Regions from separate parts of the Virgibacillus ihumii genome, predicted to be linked through region 1. Evidence: predicted binding sites of a transcription regulator. Region 1 holds the regulator's gene; the other holds the start of a gene.
The links. Region 1 encodes LexA, which represses DNA repair genes until DNA is damaged. Its sites were predicted from a motif close to CGAACATATGTTCG; they were not measured.
Positions count from the first base shown of each region.

Region 2: the regulator LexA is predicted to act here: its motif matches at 6,092-6,105, upstream of HUX68_RS04305 (DNA polymerase IV).

Region 1 covers NZ_CACVAN010000001.1:660,351-668,341, forward strand. Annotated here, with positions in the region: gene HUX68_RS03200 (Nramp family divalent metal transporter) at 1-196, shown strand, start outside; gene HUX68_RS03205 (DUF1540 domain-containing protein) at 433-588, shown strand; gene HUX68_RS03210 (YeeE/YedE family protein) at 964-2,208, shown strand; gene lexA (transcriptional repressor LexA) at 2,264-2,887, opposite strand; gene HUX68_RS03220 (YneB family resolvase-like protein) at 3,168-3,806, shown strand; gene HUX68_RS03225 (DUF896 domain-containing protein) at 3,984-4,217, shown strand; gene tkt (transketolase) at 4,365-6,368, shown strand; gene sirA (sporulation inhibitor of replication protein SirA) at 6,505-6,963, shown strand; gene HUX68_RS03240 (YneF family protein) at 7,009-7,230, shown strand; gene HUX68_RS03245 (cytochrome c biogenesis CcdA family protein) at 7,391-7,991, shown strand, end outside.
Region 2 covers NZ_CACVAN010000001.1:866,911-874,901, forward strand. Annotated here, with positions in the region: gene carB (carbamoyl-phosphate synthase (glutamine-hydrolyzing) large subunit) at 1-281, opposite strand, end outside; gene HUX68_RS04285 (aspartate aminotransferase family protein) at 308-1,489, opposite strand; gene argB (acetylglutamate kinase) at 1,497-2,297, opposite strand; gene argJ (bifunctional ornithine acetyltransferase/N-acetylglutamate synthase) at 2,310-3,545, opposite strand; gene argC (N-acetyl-gamma-glutamyl-phosphate reductase) at 3,560-4,600, opposite strand; gene HUX68_RS04305 (DNA polymerase IV) at 4,832-6,076, opposite strand; gene HUX68_RS04310 (formate/nitrite transporter family protein) at 6,323-7,177, opposite strand.

The sequences.
Region 1 (7,991 bases):
AGTTTTACTTGTTATGATTGGACTGGCATTTAGTGCAACAATTCTCCCCTTTCTTGCCATTACATTAATGTTGCTTTTAAATTCGAAAAAGGTAGTAAAACAATATCGAAATGGGATAGCCAATAACCTTATTTTAGGGGCGATCATTGTTATTTTTGTGGCTCTTGCAGCAATAGAGATATACAACACTTTTTGAATAGAAGATCGATGATGTTTTGTTATATGAGTTTGACAAAAAATACAGTGGGCCTGAAAAAATATCCGTTGTCAGTTTGCATGGAAATGTATAAAAATAAACCATTTAGAAACACCGCAAAGAGTATAATCTGCGCGGTGTTTTAATTTGAGTAAACATTATAATTAGTAAAGTATTTAATCGTTTTTATTTTTTATGTTTTGTTTGTCAATGATAAAGATGAAGGAGGTGTTAAAATGGCAAAGGATGTACTTTGCGAGGTAAATAATTGTACTTATTGGGGCGATGGCAATATTTGTAACGCTGACCGGATATATGTTGTTACCCACAAACAGTCGAAAGCCAGAACAACAGAGGAAACCGATTGCAAAACGTTTGAACCTAGAAGTTAAAGAGTAAGTCACTTCAAGTTCAGATGAAAGCTAATTTTAATTAGGGGCGTGTTGGAGAATTTTATATTCTTCAGCACGCATGATTGTTAATGTCCTTAACGGAGTTGCAAGATTTCGAACAGCTTTAAATCATGAATAACTACTCCGTACATAAATATAAACTTGTATCCTTTGAATTTTACTGTTCAAAGGGTTTTTGTTGGCAAATAAAGTATAAAATCCTTTCTTACTGATAAGTGAAACTATGGCTGTCACCTAAAGGGTTGGTGAAACCAAGTTTTCTAATGACAAATTTTCATTATTGACTTTTACGCAGTGATGTATTAGCCTTTAAATTAATTCCGAGTAAATTTATGAGAAATGGAGGCTATAATTATGGCGATTCCAAGTAATGTCATGAAAGATGCGAGTGGAGAGAAGCATCCATCTCTGCCGTCTCCCCAAAAAACGAAGATTACAATCGGAATAATGATTATCGCACTATTAAGTTATGCAATTATGACTACTGCAGGGCTTAAGAATACAATGACAATGTGGGTCGGGCTGCTTTTGGGTATTACTCTATTTCATGCCCGTTTTGGTTTTACCTCGGCTTTCAGAAGGCTAATGTCAGTTGGCAATGGGCAGGCAATGCGTGCGCACATGATTATGATGGCTGTTGCCTGTACATTATTCGCTCCTATATTATCAATGGGATTAGGATTTTTCGGAAATGACCCATCAGGATATGTTTCCCCTGTTGGAACGAGTGTTGTTGTAGGTGCTTTTATATTTGGAATAGGCATGCAGCTTGGCGGTGGATGTGCATCCGGAACACTATATGCGGTTGGCGGAGGTCGTACTGCAATGTTCGTAACACTGCTTGCATTTATTGTTGGTTCTGTGCTGGGAGCATGGCATTGGAATTTTTGGGTTAATGAAACACCATCATTTCCGGCAATTTCACTGGCAACCAGTACGGATTTGGGGTATGTTGGTGCCTGGGCTGTACAGATCATTCTTTTTGGATTGATTTTCGGGGCTGCATACTATTTTGACAAAAAACGAACACCACCTGTTATAAAGCCGGTGCCAAGTGAAAAAGGCTGGGTTCGAATACTGCGTGGATCGTGGCCGTTATGGGTTGCGGCAATTCTATTAGCGGTTTTTAATGCATTAACGTTATTGGTAAGAGGTACCCCTTGGGGTGTTACATCTGCTTTTGCTCTGTGGGGGTCCAAAATAGCAATGTTCTTCGGCATCGATGTCACCGAATGGGTTTATTGGTCCGGCGAACGTGCCGCTTCATTGGATCAATCTGTTCTTATGCACTCAACAAGTGTCCTGGACTTTGGCGTTATTCTTGGCGCCTTTTTGGCTTCAACTGCCGGAGGTATTTTTACGCTTAGAAAGATTGGATTGAAACGAATTTCAGCTGCGGTAATTGGCGGTATCCTGATGGGGTATGGTTCAAGGATTGCCTTTGGATGTAATATCGGTGCGTATTTTGGCGGGATTGCTTCATTCAGCCTTCATGGTTGGGTTTGGATGATTATGGCACTTGCCGGTACTTTCCTCGCGCTTTATTTACGACCGTTGTTTGGCATGTCGGTACCAAAGCCGAAAGACACATTTTGCTAGTTTAATAGATACGAAAAAGCATCCGTCAGCAGTAAAATGACGGATGCTTTCTTAATTAGTGAATATTTCGGTATAATCCAATTACCTTGCCAAGTATTGTTACATTTGGATAGATGAGCGGGTCCATTGTAGCATTCTCCGGCTGCAGACGAATATGGTTCTTTTCCTTAAAGAATCGTTTAACCGTTGCTTCGTCCTCCTCCGTCATGGCAACAACAATATCTCCATTTTGTGCTGTGTTCTGCTGTTTTACAATCACCATGTCACCATCCAAAATACCAGCTTCAATCATACTTTCACCTTCTATGACCAGAACAAATAAATTGTCATCTGGTCCGGCACTTGAACTGGGCAGCGGTACAAATTCCTCAATATTTTCCACAGCAGTAATCGGTAAACCAGCTGTTACTTTACCTATTACTGGCGCATAGCGTGCTTCTTCCTGCGGTATGTTCATATCTTCGGATAGATCCAAGACTTCGATTGCTCTTGGTTTTGTTGGATCCCTTCTGATAAATCCCTTGCTTTCAAGTCTGGCTAAATGGCCATGTACTGTCGAACTGGATGCAAGTCCCACAGCTACTGCAATTTCACGAACGGAAGGTGGATATCCTTTTTCTTTTACCTGTTCCTTTATATAGTCGAGTATTGCCTGCTGCCTCTTGGATAGTTTGTTCATCTATTAAACACCTCGCGCATAGTATTTATTAATGATAGTTTATCATTAAAATTTAGGGAAAGCAAACATTCGTTCGAAAAAAGGTTGACAAGATCATTTGTTCGTATATAATGAAATATAGAGATGCGAACAGAGGTTCTAAATTTACGATGAAGGGACTGATAAATATGTTTGAAAAGATTACGAAGACAGATGTATTTTATATAGTTGCTTTTGCATTGGCGCTGGTGTTTTTATATTTTACAATGGTTACAAGTGCATAATACAAGGAGTTATTCCAATGAGAGCAGTCATATATTGCAGGGTAAGTACCAACAAGAAGGCACAGGAAACCTCCTTAGCCAGACAAAAGGAAGAACTGATAAAATTGGCAAACAGGAATAATTTTACGATCATAACAGCTATTGAAGAACAGGAAAGCGGCTATGAGATTGACAGAGAAGGTATTTTTGAAATGCTTGATTATTTTTCAGATGGACAAGCAGATATATTGCTGATACAGGATGAAACAAGACTGGGCAGAGGAAATACCAAAATTGCACTATTTCATCAATTACAGAAATTAAAAGTGCCTATATATACAAGTTTACACGGTGGAGAAGTGGAAGTTTCAGAATCTGATTCCATGGTATTGCAAATTGTCGGCATCGTCGAAGAGTATCAACGTAAACTTCAAAATGCTAAAATCAGGCGCGGTATGAAACGGGCAGTCCGTGATGGTTTTAATCCGGGTCAAAATTTAACCAACCGTAATCAGGCACCCGGCCGTGAAAGGGTAGTGTTCCCAATTGAAGAAGTCGTTCAATTAAGACAGAATGAAATGACCTTCGAAGAAATAACCCGCAGGCTTAATAATTTAGGTTATTCCGTTTCTAAAGCAACAGTTCATCGCAGATATCAGGAATACGTAAATTCTTGAATCTGCTCTATATAAAAGGTAGTATTGAGAGGCAGGAACACCAATATGTTCTTGCCTTTTTTCTAATGTCAGATATTATAAATGAAACAATACCTTATTAAGGAAGACTTCGGCACTCATTACAAATTTGGGTTGAATGCCGGGCTTATCCAATATGCAGTGACCAGGAGGGTTTGCATGATTTCAAAAGAAAAATTGAATCGTATAAATGAGCTTGCTAAAAAATCAAAAGAATCAGGACTGACTGACGCTGAAAAAGCGGAACAAAAAGAGTTAAGACAGGAATATTTGAAGAATGTCCGCAAATCATTTAAAAATCAATTCAAGTCGATGACTGTGATGGACCGCGAAGGCAATGATGTCACACCAAAAAAAGTGCGGGATTTACAGGAACGTAATAAAAAGCATTGATTGGTTATTGGTAATTGTCCCAATGGTGCTCCGGATTTGACGTAGCATATATATCAATGGGCTCCTGAAAAAACTTGTTACGAGTATGTTTTCGTTATAGAATAAAAAAGGATACAAACAAGAATTGAATCGGAAAGGGGAATTTCATTGTCACAGAACACAGAACAACTATCGATTAATACAATTCGTACCTTGGCAATTGATGCTATTGAAAATGCCAATTCAGGTCACCCGGGCTTGCCGATGGGGGCTGCCCCTATGGCCTATACGTTATGGACCGACTTTATGACCCACAATCCGAAAAACTCCAAATGGTTTAACCGTGACCGTTTTGTATTATCGGCTGGTCATGGCTCCATGCTGCAATACGGTTTATTGCATCTGTCCGGTTATGACGTAACGATTGATGATTTAAAATCATTCCGTCAGTGGGGCTCTAGAACACCAGGACACCCGGAGGTTCATCACACAGATGGTGTAGAGGCAACCACAGGACCACTTGGACAAGGACTTGCTATGTCAGTAGGGATGGCGATGGCCGAGACACACTTAGCTTCCCTTTATAATAAAGAGGATATCAACATTGTCGACCATTACACGTACGCAATTGTGAGTGACGGCGATCTGATGGAAGGTATTTCACATGAGTCTGCATCCCTTGCAGGCCATTTGGGGTTAGGTAAACTCATCGCGTTGTATGATTCCAATGACATTTCGCTTGACGGTGACTTGGATCGTGCATTTTCCGACGATACGGAAAGCCGCTTCAAGGCATATGGCTGGCAGGTTATTCGCGTAGAAGATGGTAATAATCTGACGGAAATCCGCAATGCGATTAAAGAGGCAAAAGAAAACACGGAACAACCTACGTTAATCGAGGTTAAAACGGTTATTGGCTATGGTTCGCCAAACAAATCGGCTTCTGCTGCTTCACATGGTGCTCCACTTGGTGCGGATGAAGTAAAATTGACAAAAGAATATTATAAATGGACACATGATGATTTTCATGTGCCGGAAGAAGTATATGCTGACTTTAATGAAAAAATCGGAAAAGATGGAGCAGACGCTGAGGATAATTGGAATGCTCTATTTGCTTCCTATAAAGAAAAATATCCCGACGCTGCGAGGGAACTGGAACTTGCGATGAAAGGTGAACTGCCGGAAAACTGGAACGAAAATCTTCCCGTCTATGAGGCCGGGAAAGATTCTGCAGCAACCAGAGCCACTTCAGGAGAGGTACTCAATGAAATTTCCAAAGCTGTTCCGTATTTCTTTGGGGGCAGTGCAGATTTGGCAGGTTCCAACAAAACAACGGTTAAAAATGAAGAAGACTTTTCGTTGCAAAATCACGCAGGTAAGAACATCTGGTTTGGTGTTCGTGAATTTGCTATGGCTGCCGCAACCAATGGAATGGCATTGCATGGCGGATTAAAAGTATATGCCGGTACTTTCTTTGTATTCAGTGACTACATGCGCCCGGCAATTCGTCTATCGGCAATTATGAATACACCAGTGACGTACGTGTTTACACACGATTCGATTGCAGTAGGGGAAGATGGTCCAACTCACGAACCAATCGAACAGTTGGCGTCACTCCGGGCAATGCCTGGCCTGTCATTGATTCGTCCTGCAGATGGAAATGAAGTACAGGCAGCCTGGAGACTTGCACTTGAGGCAGAAGACAAGCCGACGGCCCTGGTACTGACCAGACAGGGACTGCCTACACTGAAAGGTACACAGGAAAATGCATATGAAGGTGTCAAAAAAGGTGCTTATGTTGTAAGTAAATCAGATAAAGAAACACCTGATGCATTACTACTTGCGACTGGTTCTGAAGTGCAGCTTGCTGTCAAAGCAAAAGATGCACTGAAAGAAAAAGGTATTGATGTGAATGTTATCAGCATGCCGTCCTGGGATCGTTTTAACAGCCAGGATCAGGCATATAAAAACAATGTGATTTTGCCGAAAGTGAAGAATCGTGTTGCGATCGAAATGGCATCACCATTTGGATGGGAACGTTATGTTGGTGAAAACGGAAAAGTGATTGGCATTGATACATTCGGTGCTTCAGCTAAAGGTGACAAAGTGGTGGAAGAATATGGTTTCACCGTTGAAAATGTAGTGCAGCAAGTCGAATCATATGTAGACTAAGCTATATTGCAGGATGGCCTTCCTTCAGGGAGGTCATCTTTTATATTTTGACAAAACTAGTGCTTATTTGCTACGGGTTATGACAAAATTTAAAAATGAAATGCGTATAATAGAAAGTAAATGAGGAGGGATTTTGTTGAATCAATACAGCATTTACTGGATAAAAGAAGAATTTGCGCATCATTTTTTTCATAAAAGTCATATCCTTTACCGTTTTTTAAGAGCGTATCAAATAGAAGAAAACCGGGAAGACCTAAAAAATCAGTTTGAATTTATAACAAACCCTTTTCCTAAGAAAGAGCTGATTGCCCATCTTTCACACAACAAATCTGATAATGTACATGTGAGCTGGCAGGAAAGCAACGTGGAAATTTGGAAAGATATGCAATATATTTCTTTACATATTCATCAAAAACATATAAACTTTCGTAGTGAGATATTGCATGATGCCGAAAATTTGCTGTTTCCGGCACTCCGACTATTTCAGCCGGTGTTATTTATTATGAGTAATAATGTGGATCATTACGGTTGGTTATCTCCGGTAATTCAAAGAAAAAGGGACAAGACTGAACAAGTATTGTATTCTTATCTTTGATTTACTATACTGTATGAGGGACAACACGAAGGAGGAAAGTTTGCTATGGATGTAATTTGGGTTGTACTAATAGCTGTCGTTGCATTAATTGCCGGTGTTGCGCTTGGATTCTTCATCGCACGAAAATATATGATGAACTATTTGAAGAAAAACCCACCAATTAATGAACAGATGCTTCGTACATTAATGATGCAGATGGGCCAGAAGCCATCACAAAAGAAAATTAATCAGATGATGCGTTCGATGAATAATCAGCAGAACAAATAACAAGCACTTATACTATATGTGTGCATACCCCCTTGTTTCGGAATGGTAACAAGGGGTGTTTTCGTATAGCGAAGTGTCGGTTTATTGTCAAAATCAATTCCTTTCCATTTTGTTTGCATCTGCTAAAATAGGTGAAAGAAGGAGTTGGGAGGGGTTTACGATGTCGGAAGAAATCAACATATTCATTGCATTTGGTGCTGGTTTGTTATCTTTTATCTCGCCGTGTGTGCTGCCTTTATATCCGGCATTTTTGTCCTATATTACCGGAATGAGTGTAAATGAGATTAAAGAAGACAACAAAATGCTTAACCGGAAAAGCATGCTGCATACCTTGTTCTTTTTGCTTGGCTTTTCGTGTATTTTTATCGTAATGGGATATACATCCAATGTGTTTTCGGATTTCCTTGACGACTATCAAGACATTATCCGGCAAGTCGGTGCGCTTGTCATCGTATTTTTCGGTTTTGTCATTGTGGGTATATTGAACTTTGAATTCCTTATGAAGGATAAAAAAATCACCTTTAAAAATCGTCCGGCCGGATTTGCCGGCTCGTTTTTGATTGGTTTGGCGTTCTCGCTGGGGTGGACACCGTGTATGGGACCGATTCTCATGGTGGTTCTATCACTTACCGCTACAAATCCTGATCTGGGAATGGTCATGATGATCAGTTATATTCTTGGTTTTTCCATACCATTTTTCATTCTGTCATTCTTCATTGGAAAATTGGGGTGGATTAAACGAAACAGTGCGAAGATTGTTA
Region 2 (7,991 bases), 210 kb from region 1:
CCTAAAGTTCCGATCAAATAGTCAGGTTGTTTTTTCTGAAATATTTTTTCAACCGTTTGTACTGACATGGGTTCCATATAAATGTAATCGGCAACCGTTTCATCTGTCATAATTGTGGCTGGGTTGTTATTAAGAAGAACGACTTCCAACCCTTCCTCTTTTAATGCGAGACATGCCTGTGTCCCCGAATAATCAAACTCGGCTGCCTGCCCGATTACAATCGGTCCTGACCCAATAACAAGCACCTTTTTATTAGCATTTCCGTTTTTATTATCATTCATGAAGATTCACCCCTTGATCGCAGTATTTATTCACTGATAGATACTTCCTTACTAACCGATTCGAGCACAGCACGAAACCGTTCAAAAAACAATAACAAATCATTCTCCGTTATATTGAGCGCCGGAAGCAAGCGAACGACATTCGGTCCAGCCATCGTAATTAATAAGTTTCTATTGATTCCAGTTGTGACCAGGTCAATAGCGGGCCCATCTACAACAATACCGACCAGCAATCCTTTTCCCCTGATAGATTTAATTTGTGGAAATTCTTCCTGTAACTTCTTTAAACCTGTGAAAAGTTTTTCACTCATTTCCATACAATTGTCCAGGATGTTCGAATTCACTATTTCAGAAAGAGTTGAAACTCCGGCAGCAGAAGCTAATGGGTTTCCTCCAAACGTGCTGGCATGACTGCCCGGCTGAAAAGCATTTGCCACCTCTTCTTTGGCCAGCATGGCGCCAATCGGGAATCCTGATCCAAGACCCTTGGCAAGTGTTATAATATCCGGCTCAAATCCATACTCTTCATAGGCAAACAATGTACCGGTCCGCCCCATCCCTGTCTGCACCTCATCAATCACGATTAGTATTTTTTCATCATTGCAGATCCGCACAAGTGCATTAACCCAATTGTGGTCAGCGGGTATAACACCACCTTCTCCTTGCACCAGTTCAAGCATAACTGCTGCTGGAGGATTTTCCCTCAGCCAACGCAAACTATCAAAATCGTTGTAAGTTAAAAAAGTGAATCCCTGCACCAAAGGCTCGAAGCCAACATGAAGCTTTTCCTGTCCCGTTGCACTTAATGCCGCCATTGTTCTGCCATGAAACGATTGCTGAAAAGCCGCGATCGTTTTGTTATCCTGATTATATGCACGTACCAGTTTAATAGCTGCTTCATTTGCTTCCGCCCCACTATTGCAAAAAAACACCTGATCCAAACAACTATACTCCGTGAGCAAATCAGCAAGCTGTTGCTGCGGCCCAATTTGATATAAATTAGAACAATGCCAAACGTGATCAAGCTGGCTTGTGATGGATTTTTTTACCTCATCCGGAACATGGCCAAGATTGCATGTGGCGATGCCCGCCGCAAAGTCCAGATATTCCTTTCCGTCAGCATCCCAGACGTAACTTCCTTTTGCCTTATCCACCGTTATTGGAAAACGGTTGTACGTATTCATCAGACTCGATTTTATTTTTTCCATTTATGGTTCATCCTCCCTTCTGAACCTTCATCATACTGACATCCTCAATAACAGTACCCACATTCTTACCCTTTATTAAATCGAGCAGGCTATTTTCTTCCAGTCCACTAAGGATAACGACCTTTTTTACACCCTGATGCACACAATCCAATGCGGCCTGCACCTTAGGAACCATTCCACCGAAAATGGAACCAGTCTTCACCATTCGGTCAGCTTTTTCCTGATCCAGATGTGGAACAAGTTTTCTTGACTCCATAACACCGGGGATATTGGAAACAAAATACAATGGTGCTTCTAATTGTATGGCAATAGCAGCAGCGGCAAGATCTGCGTTAATATTCCAGCGCTGACCATGTTTATCCGCAGATATCGGCGAGATTACCGGTATAATTTGCTGTGCTGTCATGCCATTTATTCCATCCGCATTAACAGATTTTATCTTGCCTACAAACCCAAGCTGCTGATCTGTATACATCTTCTCGGCTTCAAGCAGCATACCGTCAACACCACTTAACCCATAGGCATTTCCCCCGACTTTCGTTATACCGCGAACAATTTTTTTATTAACAAGGCCTGATAGCACCATCTCCGTAATATCGAGTGTTTCTTCGGTTGTTACACGCATTCCATCAATAAACTGAGATTCCACATTCAGTCTTTGCAGATAATCGGAAATATCCGGGCCGCCGCCATGCACAATAATCGGTTGAATACCGTGTTCTTCAGCTAAATCGACAACATTTTGGTAAAATGATTCCGGTAACTGATCCAGTACACTTCCTCCACATTTTATAACCACGTATGACATAAACAGACCTCCCTATGTTCGATAGGAAGCATTGATTCGTACATAATCGTACGAAAGGTCACATCCCCATGAATAAGCTTCCTGATTACCATCGTGCAAATCTACAGTAATCTGAATTTCCTTTTCATTTTCTAAATAGTATTGAACACCAGATTCATCAAATTCCAATGGCATACCATTTCCGACAATTTCCGTATCTCCTATTGACACTGACACCTTTTCCGGATCAAGTTGAATACCACTGTATCCGGCTGCGCAAATAATTCTTCCCCAGTTGACATCGGAACCGAATATTGCTGTTTTTACCAGACTGGACCCGACAATTGATTTACCAATTGCTTGTGCATCTTCCTGCAGCAGAGCACCTTTCACCAATACTTCCACCAGTTTGGTAGCCCCTTCCCCGTCACTCGCAATCTGTTTTGCCAGTTCAGTGCAGACAAGAGATAAACCATGTTGGAATAGTTGACGGTCTCCCTCATTATCCATCGTAATAGTGGAGTTACCAGTCATTCCATTAGCCATAACCATCACGGTATCATTTGTGCTCGTATCTCCATCAACGGTGATTGCATTAAATGTCTTGTTGACGGTGGATTGAAGCGCACAATGAAGTGCCTCTGCTTCAATTGCCGCATCTGTGGTCAAAAAAGCAAACATTGTTGCCATATTCGGATTAATCATTCCGGAACCTTTCGCAGAACCCCCGATGGTTACAGTCCGACCATCTATTTGCAACTGTACCGAAGCGGACTTGGTAAATGTGTCTGTCGTCAATATTGCCTGATTAAAATTTTCATCGATGGATTCTTCCATCGTAATTTGTTCAATTCCATTTTTAAGCTTATCCATTGGAAGTTGTTCACCAATAACACCGGTTGAATTCACTGCAACATCATGGTCTTTCAACCCCACTTTTTCAGCAAACCAATGGCGCATTTGATATGCATTGTGAAGTCCTTGTTCACCAGTACATGCATTGGCTATCGCAGAATTCACAATTAATCCCTGCAGCAATTGCTCGGTGGCTATGCTTTCTTTTGTGACTTTAAGCGGTGCGGCCTGAAATAGATTAGTAGTATATACAGCTGCTGCATTTGCGGGAGCTTCTGAATACAACCAGGCCAAATCCTTCCGTTTACGACGCATGCCGCAGTGCAACCCACCGGCATGGAACCCTTTTGGTGCTGTAACTCCCTCTTCCATGACGCTCAAATTATTAATAGGCTGTTTGGTTTCTACCACCATGAATCACTCCCTCCTTATGGATAAACAGGTACCACATCAAGACCTGTTTGTTCATTCCATCCGTTAATAAGATTCATATTTTGAATCGCTTGTGTTGCTGCACCCTTGCCTAGGTTGTCGATAACGGAAATAACAGACAATACATTTGTACGCTGGTCAACTGAAGTACCAATATCACAAAAATTTGTTCCATAGACATCTTTAGTTGCGGGTAAACTTTTTTCAGGACGCACCCTTACAAAAAAATCATCCTGATAAAAATTTTCGTACAGTTGATTGACTGCCACATTTTTGATCGTCTCATTCAACTGTATGTATATCGTACATAAAATCCCTCTAGTCATCGGAACAAGGTGCGGATTAAAAATAACCGCTGACTCTTTGCCAGATATATCCGCAGCAATCTGTTCCATTTCGGGTGCATGCCGGTGACTTCCAGGCTTATATGCTTTCGTATTCTCATTAATCTCCGAAAACATCATCCCCTTTGCTGGCTTCCTTCCAGCTCCGGAAACGCCTGTTTTTCCGTCAACAATAACCGGTGTGGAATAATTCACCAAATTTGATTTCAACAATGGAGCCATCCCAAGTAATGCTGCCGTTGGATAACAGCCAGGGTTTGAAATAAAATTACCCTTACTAATTTCATCCCGATATAATTCAGGAAGCCCATAAATTGCCATGTCGAGATATTCTTGCGGGGCTGGTGCATCTTTATACCATTCTTCGTATAAACTTCCGCGCTTCAATCGAAAATCTCCTGATAAATCAATACATTGAATTCCTTTTTCTACAAAACCGGGGGCATGATCCTTGGCTACACCGGCTGGAGTTGCAAAAAATAAAATATCAACCCGTGAACTTATTTCATTTTCATTAAATCCATTCAGTGGCAGCTCCATAATATTGTGCAACTGTGGAAATTGATCCGTGAGCTGTTCGCCCTGTGTCGAACTGGAAACCAGCAACTCAAGTGAAACCTTTGGATGGTTATGCAAGTTGCGGATTAATTCTACACCGCCATAACCGCTTGCACCGATAATTCCTACCTTCATGAATATCTCCCCCGTAAAATGATTTGAGAATAATTATACATATTATTGCATAATTATTCAACAATAAATTTAAATAATTTTATAAGATATTACATGCAAACTAAAAAGGACATAGACTCGGATCGTATTCCGAATCTATGTCCTTAGGAAGATCAATTATAGTATTTGATTAACACTTCATTACATAGTGAGCGAGACAGTTTTTATGGAAATTTTCTACCAATAACCTTGCTATTTTTTGCGATAATCATCCAAAAAATCTTTTTGAAAGCTTGTTCTTGGCTGTTGATCGTCTTTTTCATCGTTTTTTAATTGTTTGAAGGTACTTTTCCCGTATTTTTGGGTCAGCTTTTCGATGGTGTCGTACAATTTTTCTTTATCCGCTTCTTTTTCATACGTAAACAAATCCAATTGCTTAGCAATATACTGCTTTTCTTCCACGTCTTGAACAGTAATTCCCAGCAGGCGGATCGGCTCCAGATTCCAGTGCTTATGCAGTAATTCATTAGCAAAATACAGAATGTCGTCCTTGTTTTCAATATAGGTCTGCAGCTTTTTGCTCCGGGTAATGGTTTTCCGGTCATAGTAGCGGATGGTAATCTGAATACTTCTTCCTGCAGCCTGTTTCCGTTTCATGCGCCGCTCCACATTATCAGCAAGCTTGCCCATCAACTGCCGAATCTCGGTATCATCTGTTGTATCAGCCGGCAATGTTTGTGAGCTGCCAATACTTTTGAATTCATGTACAGCTTCCGGATCCACTGCCCTTGTATCAATACCGTTGGCTCTGTTCTGCAAACGTTCACCGTTTATTCCGAGCACCTGTTTTAGTTGATATAGTTTCCCCTTTGCCAGATCTCCAATGGTATTGATATTAACTGCTTGCAATTTTTCGGCAGTTTTTTCACCTACTCCATACATTTCTGCAATTGGCAACGGCCAAAGTTTGTACGGCAGGTCACGTTTGCGTAATACAGTAATTCCCATTGGCTTCTTCATGTCAGAAGCCATCTTCGCCAAAAACTTATTCGGAGCGATGCCAATACTGCTTGGCAAATCCAATTCACGATTAATCCTGGACTGCAGATTATCAGCAATCTCCAGCGGGGTTCCAAATTCCGTACTATCCGTAACATCCATATACCCTTCATCAATGGAAACCGGCTGAACGAGAGGAGTGATTTCAGCCATCATCTTGAAGATTTCCCGTGAAGCAGTCCGGTACCGATCGAAATTCGGACGAAGCACACGCAGTTCCGGACACAACCTTCTTGCCTGCCATAACGGCATCGTTGTTTTGACACCTTTGGCCCGCGCTTCGTAGCTGCTCGTTACAACAATTCCCTTTCGCTCTTCGGGATTGCCGGCAATAGCTAAAGGTATCCCCTTCAATTTTGGATTATAGGCCATTTCCACGGAAGCATAAAACGAATTCATATCGACATGAAAAATAACCTTGCCTTTTTTAGGCTGCATGACTAACACCCTCTGCGAACATCCGTTTGTATTACCAATTATAACATAAGAAAATTATAACCGTGAAATACTTTTTAGAAAACCTTCCCTTATGGGAAATCCAAAACTTCCCCTTATAATGGTATCATTTAAAAGCCAGTCCTTACCCGACTGTATAAAGAGTTAACTCCTGATCCAAAACGGGTTTTATTGGCAGTCACCGAGCTTCCAAAGTTTATCGACTATGGCAGCCGGTCTGATCCGATTTTATCTCCGGATCTCTTTCCGATATGCATAAGAAAAGAGCAAGGAAATAAAGATGGCACCACCAATAATATTGCCAATACTTGCCGGGATGAGATTAAATAATAAATATTCATACCATTCATAGTTGTCGGATGCAAATAGACCAAGGCTAAAATAGCCCATATTTGCCGCGCTGTGCTGAAAGTTACCTGCCACAAAAAGGGTAACAGGCAACGCTGTGCCCATAATTTTGCCGATCATATCTCTGGCCGAGGTTGTTAAAAAAGCAGCCATGCCAATAAGCCAATTGGCGACGATCCCCGACAAAACGACCTGAATCCAGCCAATCCAACCATGCTCAGCAAATTGCATTTTATGACCAAGAAGGGTTTCAAGTCCTTTCGTGAATTCAGGTGTCATGGAGCCTGAACCAATTATTAACAGGGCAACAAACAACGCGCCTGCAATGTTGCCAATATAGGTTGCAACCCAGAATTTAAGGTATTTATGTTTCTTCCAATAAGATTTTTGCAAATAATATGTTGGCAAAAGCACATTCACTTCGGTAAACAAAACAGATCCTGATATAAATACCATTAGATAACCTGTTGCAAATCCAAGTCCCTGCAATAAATAGGCCAGTCCTTTAGCATCAACGCCGAGAGAAAGCAATACCGAAAAAACAGCCCCAAAGGTCATAAATGATCCGGCTGCTAAAGACAGAATGAACTGGGATGGCATATTTTTATTAAGATGCTCTTTCCCTTTTTCACCGAACGTCCGCATAACCTGTGATGGAAGAAAAAACTGCCTTTCAACTTCCTTTGGTGTGCTGTTGGCTTGGTGCGATAATTCCTGGTTGTCTTTGTCTCCCATAAGGTTGCCTCCGATCTGTTTGGGGTCTGAGCTAGCTGGATTGATTTAAGTAATTAGAAATTCTGTGAACTGAAAAAGGGAGTCACCGTTATTCAAAGTTTAGCTGTTAATTAAATGCCATCTTCCTACATTCCGAAAAGCAACCCATGACGACTTTATGACGTTTGATTTGTTCCCCCGGTAAAAATGGACAAGTGGCTATTGTGAATTTTTGTCTGACAAAAACCCTTTCTCCTCTATTTCTGGGAAGAGCTTATCTCTTTCAAACTTTAATCATTAAAATTTCTTTTTTCTTCTAATTCATGATCTTTGTTTGAATAAGCCAGCTTAATCAGCTGGTTTTATCTCGCCGTTTCCTCTAACTGAATCAAAGGCTTAATCTTTCTTGTCATATTCCTCTATCGGCGCTCCATTTTCCCGCGCCACCGTCTATATAGATTCATTGTTGTAATATCCCCATTTATTTCTACGTCTAAACGTACGATATTTCCCTTACTATTTATCCTGTCTTGTTGGTGTTTGCTGAAAAATAATGTCTATTTTTTCCGGATAAATTTACTTATTAGCTCATACAAGCACAGGCCCTACAAGACTCGCTACAAGTGAATGGCTAGTTCTTACTAATACATCTGCTGTTTTGCGTATGTTGTCTTTCACGTATTTTCCTCTTGCGTCATGCTTAAGCATGTGCTGGAGCCGTATAAAGTTTTTGCGCTTTTTTCATGTTTTTGCGGTTAAAGCTCTTTAGCCGCATAGCATTAAGGATAATCACCAGAAAACTGGCTTTTTGGATGAATATCAAGTTTGATTATAT